Regions from separate parts of the Streptomyces sp. NPDC028305 genome, predicted to be linked through region 2. Evidence: riboswitches for the same ligand, from Rfam matches in the RefSeq annotation. Region 2 holds a riboswitch; the other holds the start of a gene.
What was found. A riboswitch is a leader RNA that binds a small molecule or an ion and turns the genes downstream of it on or off. The one in region 2 is predicted to bind thiamine pyrophosphate.
Positions count from the first base shown of each region.

Region 1: linked by a shared signal. The riboswitch ahead of thiO (glycine oxidase ThiO) and the one ahead of ACZ4WQ_RS45595 (thiamine ABC transporter substrate binding subunit) in region 2 are both predicted to bind thiamine pyrophosphate.

Region 1 covers NZ_JBVHTN010000001.1:384,346-390,074, reverse strand. The annotation lists gene ACZ4WQ_RS01775 (thiazole synthase) at 1-782, opposite strand, end outside; gene thiS (sulfur carrier protein ThiS) at 826-1,026, opposite strand; gene thiO (glycine oxidase ThiO) at 1,035-2,276, opposite strand; TPP riboswitch at 2,274-2,387, opposite strand; gene ACZ4WQ_RS01760 (NAD(P)/FAD-dependent oxidoreductase) at 2,600-3,778, shown strand; gene ACZ4WQ_RS01755 (Rv2175c family DNA-binding protein) at 3,893-4,258, shown strand; gene thiE (thiamine phosphate synthase) at 4,416-5,078, shown strand; gene metF (methylenetetrahydrofolate reductase [NAD(P)H]) at 5,224-5,729, shown strand, end outside.
Region 2 covers NZ_JBVHTN010000015.1:73,740-79,468, forward strand. The annotation lists gene pyrH (UMP kinase) at 1-321, shown strand, start outside; gene frr (ribosome recycling factor) at 426-983, shown strand; gene ACZ4WQ_RS45585 (phosphatidate cytidylyltransferase) at 983-2,155, shown strand; gene rlmN (dual-specificity RNA methyltransferase RlmN) at 2,236-3,342, shown strand; TPP riboswitch at 3,406-3,510, shown strand; gene ACZ4WQ_RS45595 (thiamine ABC transporter substrate binding subunit) at 3,505-4,587, shown strand; gene ACZ4WQ_RS45600 (ABC transporter permease) at 4,686-5,729, shown strand, end outside.

The sequences.
Region 1 (5,729 bases), on a different contig from region 2:
GCGGGTGAGGACGCGTGGGCGAAGTGGCGGCGCGGGATGCGGCCGGCTCGGTGGGCCAGCCGTCCGGCCCGGACCGCGTGCCGCATGGCCTCGGCCATCAGGACGGGTTCCTGCGCCCGGGTGACGGCGGACGCCAGCATCACCGCCGCGCAGCCCAGCTCCATGGCGAGCGCCGCGTCCGAGGCGGTGCCCGCGCCCGCGTCCAGGATCACCGGGACCGTGGCGCGCTCGACGATCAGCTGGAAATTGTGCGGATTGCGGATGCCGAGACCGGAGCCGATGGGGGAGCCCAGCGGCATGATCGCGGCACAGCCCACCTCCTCCAGCCTGCGGGCCAGCACCGGGTCGTCGTTGGTGTACGGCAGGACGGTGAAGCCGTCGTCCACCAGCGTCTCGGCGGCGTCCAGCAGCTCGACCGGGTCGGGGAGCAGGGTGCGCTCATCGGCCACCACCTCCAGCTTCACCCAGTCGGTGCCGAGCGCCTCCCGCGCGAGCCGGGCGGTCAGCACCGCCTCCCCGGCCGTGAAGCACCCGGCGGTGTTGGGCAGCACGCGGATGCCGTGCCGGTCGAGCACCGACAGGACCGAGCCCTGCACGGTGGGGTCCAGGCGGCGCATCGCGACGGTGGTGAGCTGCGTGCCGGAGGCCAGCAGCGAGCGCTCCAGGATCTCCAGGCTGGGCGCCCCGCCGGTGCCCATGATCAGACGGGAGGAGAAGGCGGTCCCCGCGATGGTGAGCGGGTCCGGATCGAGGTCCGGGTCCGGGTCCGGGGCAGGGCGCATCGTGGTGTACGTCGTGTTGTGCATCGTTTCGGCCATCCGGGGTTCAGCCTCCTTGGACCGCGGTGAGGACCTCGACCCGGTCCCCGTCGCCGAGCGGGGTGGCGGGCCACTGGCCGCGCGGGACGACCTGTTCGTTGACTGCCGCGGCGACCCCCGAGCGCGCCCGGGTCAGCTCCGCGACCAGCAGGTCGAGGGTCGTGCCGCCGGGGAGCTCGCGGGGCTCGCCGTTCACGGAGACGGTCATGGAGGCGCTCATGCGGGCTGCTCCTGCGGTACGGGTGGGGTGGGGTGGGCGGCGGGGAAGCGCCGCGGTGAGAACGGCCGGGCCTCGTCCGGGAGCTCACCGCGCGTCAGCACCTCGGCCATGACATCGCCCGTGACGGGGGTGAGGAGAACGCCGTTGCGGTAGTGGCCGGTGGCCACGGACAGCCCGGGCAGCGCGCTCGGGCCCAGCAGCGGCGCGTTGTCGGGGGAGCCGGGGCGCAGCCCGGCGCAGGTCTCGACGAGCGGCAGCTCGGTGATGCCGGGCACCAGCTCATGGGCGTCGCGCAGCAGTTCGTAGACGCCGCCCGCGGTGACCGTGGTGTCCCAGCCGAGCTCTTCCGAGGTGGCGCCGACGACCAGCTCGCCGTTCTCGCGCGGCACCAGATAGACATGCCCGCCGCGCACCTCGGCCCGTACGGTCCTGGACAGGAACGGTGCGTACGCGGGCGGCACGCGCAGCCGCAGCACCTGGCCCTTGACCGGGCGCACGGGGGGCAGCGCGTCCTCGGGGACGCCCGCGAGCCGTCCGCTGAGGCTGCCCGCGGCCAGCACGGTACGCTCGGCCGCCAGCCGTGTGCCGTCGGCGAGTTCGGCGCCGGTCGCGCGGTCCGCCGAGAGCGTCAGCCGCTCCGCGCGGGACCGGTGGAAGACCACCCCGGCTCGCTCGCACGCCGTCAGCAGCGCCGCCGCCAGCCGCCGCGGGTCGACCTGGTGGTCCCCGTCCACCCGCAGGCCCCCGCGCACGCCCGGCGCGAGCATCGGCTCCAGGCGGCGGCATTCGCGCCCCGTCAGCCACTGCGACTCCAGCCCGAGCCGCCGCTGGAAGTCATGGAGTTCGCGGAGCTGGGCGCGGTCGTCGGGGTCGAAGGCCACGGCGAGCGTGCCGCAGGCGCGATAGCCGACGTCCTGGCCGCTCGCCTCCTCCAACTCGGCCACGAAGTCCGGATAGCGGCGCGCGGAGGCCAGGTTGAGCGCGAGCAGCGTCTGCTCGCCGTAGTGGAGCTCGGTGACGGCCGCGAGCATCCCCGCCGCGACCTGGGCCGCGCCGCCGCCGGGCGCCGGGTCGGCGACGGCGGTGCGCAGGCCCCGCAGGGCCGCCCGCCACGCCGTGACCAGGCCGATGACGCCGCCTCCGATGACCAGCGCGTCGTACGACCCGTCCGGCCGCGTACCCGAGGATGGCCGCGTACCCGAGGATGTGCGTGACGGCGTACGTGATGATGCGTGCATGGGCGTGACGCCCCTCCCTTCGCCGGCATGACCCGGATCAGGTTCGTACGGTCGGAGGCCGCTTCAGCCTCCCTCTCAGCCCGGTGCGTCCGGGCTCCCGCGAGAGCTTCGTCCCGCCACCCTAGTACGAGGCCGGAACCGCCCGGAAGGGCGAGCCCCCGGCCACGGGGTGTGCCAGTGCCCGCTGTGCCGGAGATCTCGTCCGTCGGTTCTCCGGTCGGCACCGCACACCGTCCTAGAGTGATCGTGTGAGCGATGAGACGACGACGAAGTCGGCATCCCCGGAGAGCAACGGCCGGCAGGTGGTGATCGTCGGCGCGGGAATGGCCGGAGTCCAGACCGCCGTCGCGCTGCGCGACCAGGGCTGGACCGGCTCCATCCTGCTGCTCGGCGCCGAGGCGCACCAGCCGTACGACCGGCCGCCGCTGTCCAAGGCCGTGCTGCTCGGCAAGGCCGAGGGCTCCGCCTTCGACGTGGACTTCGAGGCGCTCGGCGTCGAGTTGCGGCTCGGCGTGTCCGTCACGGGCCTGGACACCGGCGCGCGGCGGCTGGAGACCGAGTCGGGGCCGGTGCCGTACGACGTCCTGGTGATCGCCACCGGCGCCGAGCCGATCACCCTGCCCGGCTCCGAGGGCGTGCCGGGGGTGCATCTGCTGCGCACGCTCGACGACGCGGAGCGGCTGCGCCCGGTGCTCGCCGGGCAGCGCGAGATCGTGGTGGTCGGGGCGGGCTGGATCGGCGCGGAGTTCGCCACGGCGGCGCGCGAGGCGGGCTGCGCCGTGACCGTCGTGGAGGCCGCCGACCGCCCGCTGGCGAGCGCCCTCCCCGCCGAGGTCGCCGCCCCCATGGCCGACTGGTACGCCGACTACGGCGTCGAGCTGATCACCGGCGCGGCGGTGGCCGCCGTGGACGAGCAGGGGCTGCTGCTCGGCGACGGCACCCGGCTGCCGGCCGACGCGGTGGTCGTCGGCATCGGGGCGCGGCCCGCTACGGGCTGGCTGGCCGGCTCGGGCGTCGAGCTGGCCGCGGACCGGTCCGTCGTCGCCGACGAACAGCTGCGCACCACCGTGCCGGACGTCTACGCCGTCGGGGACTGCGCGTCGTTCCCCTCCGCCCGCTACGGCGAGCGGCTGCTGGTGCACCACTGGGACAACGCCCTCCAGGGGCCGCGCACCGTCGCCACCAATGTGGTCGGCAGCCGGACCGCGCACTTCACCGGTTCGGTCTACGACCCGGTGCCGTACTTCTGGTCCGAGCAGTTCGGCCGCTTCGTGCAGTACGCGGGCCACCACGCGGCCGCCGACGAACTCGTCTGGCGCGGCGACCCGTCTGGCGCGGCCTGGTCGGTGTGCTGGCTGCGCGAGGGGGCGCTGGTCGCCCTGCTGGCGGTCGGCCGTCCGCGCGATCTGGCCCAGGGCCGCAAGCTGATCGAACAGGGCTCCCGGCTGGACCGCGCCCGCGCCGTGGACCCGTCGGTGCCGCTGAAGTCGGCGGTCCTGTGATCCTCGCCGCGCCCCGGCGGCGCCCCCGGCCGCGGGCCGGCGGACGGCGGCTGGGCCGAGGCTGTGCCGGGTGCCCGACTACCCACTGTCAGTCCTAGATGGCAGGCTTGTCCCGTGACCGAGATTGACGCAAAGATCGATGCTCTCGTCCCCGCCTGGCTCACCCTCCCCGACGTCGCCGAACGGCTCGGCGTCGAGGTGACGCGCGTGCGGCAGCTGGTCAAGGAGGGTCAGCTGATCGCGGTGCGCCGTGGCGAGAACCGGGTGCTTCAAGTGCCCGCCGAGTTCATCGGTGACGAAAAGGTCGTCAAGGGCCTGGTGGGCACCCTGACACTGCTGAAGGACGACGGCTTCAGCGACGAGGAGATGCTGGAGTGGCTCTTCACCCCGGACCCGAGCCTCCCCGGCACCCCGGCCCAGGCCCTGCGCGAGAACCGTGGCACCGAGGTGAAGCGCCGCGCCCAGGCGCTCGCCGTATGAGCCGAAGCCACGGCCGACCCGCCGCACCCATCCGCACCGTTCGCACCATCCGTACCGTCCCTACCGTCTGAATCACCAACCGCCGAATCACCACCCGCGGCGTACGGGCCGGCCGCTCCGGCCCGTACGCCGCCGATCCAGGGGGAAAGCCGTCCCGATGGCCACCGCCGCCACCACCGCCCGCCGGCAGCTCGCCGACGCCCGGCTCTATCTGTGCACCGACGCGCGCCGGCGCCAGGGCGATCTGCCGGAGTTCCTGGACGCCGTGCTGGGATCGGGGGTGGACATCGTCCAACTGCGCGACAAGGGCATGGAGGCCCGCGAGGAGCTGGACCACCTCGCGGTGTTCGCCGACGCCTGCCGCCGCCACGGCAGGCTGCTGGCGGTCAACGACCGGGCGGACGTCGCCCATGCCATCGGCTCCGATGTGCTGCATCTGGGCCAGGGCGATCTGCCGGTCCCGGCGGCGCGCGCGATCCTCGGCGAGGATGCGCTGATCGGGCGGTCCACTCACGCGCCGGCCGAGGCGGAGGCCGCGGCCGCCGAGCCCGGCGTCGACTACTTCTGCACCGGGCCCTGCTGGCCCACCCCCACCAAGCCGGGGCGGTCCGCCCCCGGGCTGTCGCTGGTGCGCCACACCGCCGCCCTGAAGCCCGCGCGGCCCTGGTTCGCCATCGGCGGCATCGACGCCTCGAATCTGGACGAGGTGCTGGAGGCGGGGGCCCGGCGGGTCGTCGTGGTGCGGGCGATCACCGAGGCCGACGACCCCGGCGCGGCCGCCGCCGAGCTGGCCAAGCGGGTGCGCGCTCTCGACCTGTGAGCGCCGCCGGTGCGGGCCGCCGGTGCGGGGCGCCCTGGCCGCCCGTCGGCGGCAGGGTGTCCGCAGTGCGGACCAGGACCCGGCGAAAAGGGCATAACGCCTCGGTCCACTGGGCGTGCGCCCCAGTGCTGGCTAACCTTCCCGTATGGCCCTTGGCACAGCTTCCACCAGGACGGATCGCGCGCGGACGGTGCGTGATCTGCTCGCGTCAGGCGAGCAGTCGTACTCCTTCGAGTTCTTCGCCCCGAAGACGGAGAAGGGCGAGCAGACACTGTGGAACGCCATCCGTCGGCTCGAAGCCGTCTCACCGACCTTCGTCTCCGTGACCTACGGCGCGGGCGGCTCCTCCCGTGAGGGGACCGTGCGCGTCACCGAGCGCATCGCGACCGACACCACGCTCACCCCGGTCGCCCACCTCACCGCCGTCAACCACTCCCGCGCCGAGCTCCGCAACGTCATCGGACAGTACGCGGACGCCGGGATCCGCAACATGCTGGCGCTGCGCGGCGATCCGCCCGGCGACCCGATGGGCGAGTGGGTCCGCAACGCCGACGGTGTCACCTACGCCGCCGAACTGGTCCAGCTGATCAAGGAATCGGGGGACTTCTGCGTCGGCGTCGCGGCCTTCCCCGAGATGCACCCCCGCTCCAC
Region 2 (5,729 bases):
TACTTCTCCACGGACACCACCGCGGCCCAGCGCGCCCTGGAGATCCACGCCGAGGCCCTGCTCATGGGTAAGAACGGGGTGGACGGGGTGTACGACTCCGACCCCGCCCGGAACCCGGACGCGGTGAAGTTCGACGCCCTGGAGTACGGCGAGGTGATCACCCGTGACCTCAAGGTCGCCGACGCCACCGCCATCACGCTCTGCCGCGACAACAAACTGCCGATCCTCGTCTTCGAGCTTCTCGCCGAAGGAAACATCGCGCGTGCGGTGAAGGGTGAGAAGATCGGCACGCTCGTGAGCGACCAGGGCTCCCGGGCCTGACGGCTCATACGGGGGATGGACAACGGCCTGCCGGTCGGACACCGTGCAGGAGAAGACGCACGCAGGGGCGAGGCTCTGCTTACTGATAACACCAGGAGCAAGTGGTGATCGAAGAGATCCTCCTCGAGGCCGAGGAGAAGATGGAGAAGGCCGTTGTGGTCGCCAAGGAGGACTTCGCCGCGATCCGCACCGGGCGTGCGCACCCGGCGATGTTCAACAAGATCGTGGCGGACTACTACGGGGCGATGACGCCGATCAACCAGCTGGCGTCGTTCTCGGTGCCGGAACCGCGCATGGCCGTGGTGACACCGTTCGACAAGAGCGCGCTGCGCAACATCGAGCAGGCGATCCGCGACTCCGATCTGGGCGTCAACCCGAGCAATGACGGCAACATCATCCGAGTGGTGTTCCCCGAGCTCACCGAGCAGCGCCGCAAGGAGTTCATCAAGGTCGCCAAGGGCAAGGGGGAGGACGCGAAGATCTCGATCCGCAGCGTCCGCCGCAAGGCCAAGGAGTCCATCGACAAGCTCATCAAGGACGGCGAGGTCGGCGAGGACGAGGGCCGCCGCGCCGAGAAGGAGCTCGACGACACCACCGCGAAGTATGTCGCGCAGGTGGATGAGCTGCTCAAGCACAAGGAAGCCGAGCTTCTCGAGGTCTGATGAACGACTCATCCTGGGGGGCTCCACCGAGGCCCCGCCTCTGGGGACCGGCCGACCAGGGGCCCTCTCCCTCGCTTCGCGGCGAGGTGCGCCCGGTCCCGGCGGGTCCCGCGCACGACGTGGGCGAGGCGGCGCAGACTCGGCCCATGCCCACCGTGCCCCACGCAGGCGGAGACCCTCGGGATGCCGCCGACCGTGATCGGGGGGCCGCTCGGCTGAGCGGTCCCCTGTTCCGCGACGACCGGGAGCCGGAGCGCGGTCCGCGGCCCCCCGCCGCGCCCCCGCCCACGCCCCCGGACGGCCCCGGCACCCCGCCGTCGGACGCCGCCCAGCCCGGCGGCACGGGGAGCACCAAGAAGAGCGCGGGCCGCAATCTGCCCGCCGCGATAGGGGTGGGCGTCGGCCTCGGCGTAGTGGTCGTCGCCTCGCTGTTCATCTACAAGCCGGTGTTCGTCGGCGTCCTGGCGGTCGCGGTGGTCATCGGGCTGTGGGAGCTGACCTCGCGGCTGGCCGAGCGCAAGGACATCCGCGTCCCGCTGGTGCCGCTCGCCGTGGGCGGCGTCGCCATGGTGGTCGCCGGTTACGTGCGCGGCGCGGAGGGCGCGTGGGTGGCCGTGTCGCTGACCGCCCTGGCCGTGCTCGTATGGCGGATGACCGAGCCGCCCGAGAACTACCTCAGGGACGTCACCGCCGGCGTCTTCGCGGCCTTCTACGTCCCGTTCCTGGCCACCTTCGTCGCCCTCATGCTCGCGGCCGACGACGGGCCGCGGCGGGTGCTGGTCTTCCTGTTGCTGACCGTGGTCAGCGACACCGGCGCGTACGCGGTCGGCTGGCGCTTCGGCCGCCACAAGCTCGCACCGCGCATCAGCCCCGGCAAGACCCGGGAGGGGCTGCTCGGCGCGATCGCCTTCGCGATGGTCGCGGGCGCGCTGTCCATGCAGTACCTGATCAAGGGCGGCGCGTGGTGGCAGGGGCTGCTGCTCGGGCTCGCCGTCGCGGTCAGCGCGACCCTCGGCGACCTCGGCGAGTCCATGATCAAGCGTGACCTGGGCATCAAGGACATGGGCAGGCTGCTGCCGGGGCACGGCGGGATCATGGATCGGCTGGACTCCCTGCTGCCCACCGCCCCCGTGGTCTGGCTGCTGATGGTGATCTTCGTAGGCGGCGGCTGACCGGCCCGTCACCCCGTCCGTACGGCCTCGCACCACGTGTGGCGCGAGGCCGTACGCACGTCTGCGACACTGGTGAGACCATGCCCAAGCCCGGAGAACTCACCTTTGTCGCGCCGCGCGGAGCCAAGAGGCCCCCGCGGCATCTCGCCGACCTCACGCCCGCCGAGCGCCGCGAGGCCGTCGCCGCCCTCGGCGAGAAGCCCTTCCGCGCCGGCCAGGTTTCGCGCCACTACTTCGCCCGCTACACCCACGATCCGGCCCAGTGGACCGACATCCCGGCCGCCGCGCGCGAGAAGCTGGCGGCCGAGCTGCTGCCGGACCTGATGAGCGTGGTGCGCCACATCAGCTGCGACGACGACACCACCCGCAAGACCCTGTGGCGGCTCTTCGACGGCACGCTCGTGGAGTCCGTGCTGATGCGCTACCCGGATCGGGTCACCATGTGCATCAGCTCCCAGGCGGGCTGCGGCATGAACTGCCCCTTCTGCGCCACCGGCCAGGCGGGCCTGGACCGCAATCTGTCCACCGCCGAGATCGTGCACCAGATCGTCGACGGGATGCGGGCGCTGCGGGACGGAGAGATCCCGGGCGGGCCCGCGCGGCTGTCCAACATCGTCTTCATGGGCATGGGCGAGCCACTCGCCAACTACAACCGCGTCGTCGGTGCCATCCGCAGGCTGACCGACCCGGAGCCGGACGGCCTCGGGCTGTCCCAGCGCGGCATCACCGTCTCGACCGTGGGGCTGGTCCCGGCGATGCTGCGCTTCGCCGACGAGGGCTTCAAGTGCCGTCTCGCGGTGTCGCTGCACGCGCCCGACGACGAGCTGCGCGACACCCTCGTCCCGGTCAACACCCGCTGGAAGGTCCGCGAGGTCCTGGACGCGGCGTGGGAGTACGCGGAGAAGTCGGGCCGCCGCGTCTCCATCGAGTACGCCCTGATCAGGGACATCAACGACCAGGCATGGCGGGCCGACCTGCTGGGCCGGCTGCTCAAGGGCCGCCGGGTGCACGTCAATCTGATCCCGCTCAACCCCACGCCCGGCTCCAAGTGGACCGCGTCCCGGCCCGAGGACGAGAAGGCGTTCGTGGCCGCCCTGGAGGCACACGGCGTGCCCGTGACCGTGCGGGACACCCGGGGGCAGGAGATCGACGGGGCGTGCGGACAGTTGGCGGCGGCCGAGCGCTGAGGCGCTGCTGATACGGTGCCCTGGCACCACCGCGTGCACACACGCGGCATCTCGTACAAGTGAACATTCCGACAGGGGAGCGCGAACAGCGCTGAGAGTGCGGCTCAGCCGCAGACCCTCGGACCTGATCCGGGTCATACCGGCGTAGGGAGTCAGCCTCATATGAACCGCCGTCTTCGGCATGCCGTCGTCGCCGCCCTCTTCGGCTCGCTCGGCCTCACCACCCTCGTCGCCTGCGGCGAGGACTCCTCCGGCTCCTCCGGCGGCTCCGGCTCCAAGACCGTGACGCTGGTCTCGCACGACTCGTTCGCCGCGTCGAAGGCCGTGCTCAAAGAGTTCACCCGGCAGACCGGCTACAAGGTGCGGGTGCAGGCCGGCGGCGACGCCGGGGCGGCGGTCAACCAGGCGATCCTGTCCAAGTCGCACCCCCAGGGCGACGTCTTCTTCGGTGTCGACAACACCCTGCTCTCCCGCGCGCTCGACAACGACCTGTTCACCCCCTACCGGGCCAAGGGCCTGGACAAGGTCCCGGCGGCCCTCCAGCTCGACCAGGCCTCGCACCGCGTCACCCCGGTCGACTACGGCGACATCTGCATCAACTACGACCGCAAGTACTTCGCCGACAAGAAGCTGGCCCCGCCGAAGACCTTCGACGACCTGACCAAGCCCGCGTACAAGAACCTCCTGGTCACCGAGAACGCGGCCACCTCCTCTCCCGGGCTCGCCTTCCTGCTGGGCACCGCCGCCCGGTACGGTGACGACGGCTGGCAGGACTACTGGAAGAAGCTCAGGGCCAACGGCGTCGAGGTCGTCGACGGCTGGGAGCAGGCGTACTACGACCGGTTCTCGGGCTCGGCGGGCGGCGCCAAGGGCGACCGGCCGCTGGTCGTCTCGTACGCCTCCAGCCCGCCCGCCGAGGTCGTCGACGCCAAGCCGCGCCCCGCGCAGGCCCCTACAGGGGTCGCGACGGGAACCTGCTTCCGCCAGGTGGAATTCGCGGGCCTGTTGAAGGGCGCGTCCAATACCAAGGGCGGCAAGGCGCTGCTGGACTTCCTGCTGAGCAAGACGTTCCAGGAGGACGTGCCGCTCAACATGTACGTGAACCCGGCCCGCGAGGACGCCAAGCTGCCTGAGCTGTTCACGCAGTACGGCGCGAAGATCGCCGACTCGGCCACCCTGGCCCCGCAGAAGATCGCCAAGAACCGTGACCAGTGGGTCAAGGCATGGTCCTCGCTCGTCCTGTAAAGCGGCCCGAGCCTCCCGCCAAGACACCGGGGGAACCCGGGGCGCGCCCCGGGCCGCGGCGCTCGAACCTCCGCGGGACGACGCTGCGGCTGGCTCTGATGGCCGTGCCCGCCGCGTTCTTCGCGCTGTTCTTCATCTACCCGGTGGCCGCCATCGTCGCCCGCGGGCTGCGCGTCGACGGCCAGTGGCGGCTGGGCCGGTTCGGCGAGGTGCTCACCGATCCGGCGGTCCTGGACATCCTGTGGTTCACCGGCTGGCAGGCGGCCGCCTCCACCGCCCTGACGCTGGCGGTCGCGCTGCCCGGCGCGTATGTCTTCGCCCGCTTCGCCTTCCCCGGCAAGCGGCTGCTGCGCGCCGTGGTGACCGTCCCCTTCGTGCTGCCGACCGTCGTCGCGGGCTCCGCGTTCCTGGCCCTGCTCGGCCAGGGCGGGCTGCTGGACGGGCTGTGGGGGGTGCGCCTGGACACCACCGTCTGGGCGATCCTCCTCGCGCATGTCTTCTTCAACTACGCGGTGGTCGTACGGACCGTCGGCGGGCTGTGGGCGCAGCTCGACCCGCGTCAGGAGGAGGCCGCGCGGGTGCTCGGCGCGAGCCGCCTGGCCGCGTGGCGGCGGGTGACACTGCCCGCGCTGGCGCCCGCCGTGGCGGCCGCCGCCCTGATGGTCTTCCTGTTCACCTTCACCTCCTTCGGCGTCGTCCAGATCCTCGGCGGCCCGCGGTACGCCACCCTGGAGGTCGCGATCTACCGGGAGACCGCCCAGCTGCTCGACCTGCCGACGGCCGCCGTGCTGACCCTGCTCCAGTTCGCGGCGGTGGCCGCCGTCCTGGCCCTGCACGCGTGGACCGTGCGGCGCCGCGAGGGCGCCCTGAAGCTGGTCGACCCCGAACAGACCGCGCGCCGCCCCCAGGGCGCGGCCCAATGGGCGCTGCTGTGGGGCGTGCTCGCCGTCGTGGCGCTGCTGATCCTGCTGCCGCTCGGAGTCCTGGTCGAGCGGTCCCTGGACGCCCCCGGCGGCTACGGACTCGACTACTACCGCGCACTCCAGTCCGCGGCGGACAGCGGCGGGACGTTTTTCGTCGCCCCTATGGACGCCGTCTGGAACTCCCTGCGCTACGCCGCCGTGGCGACCGTCTTCGCGGTC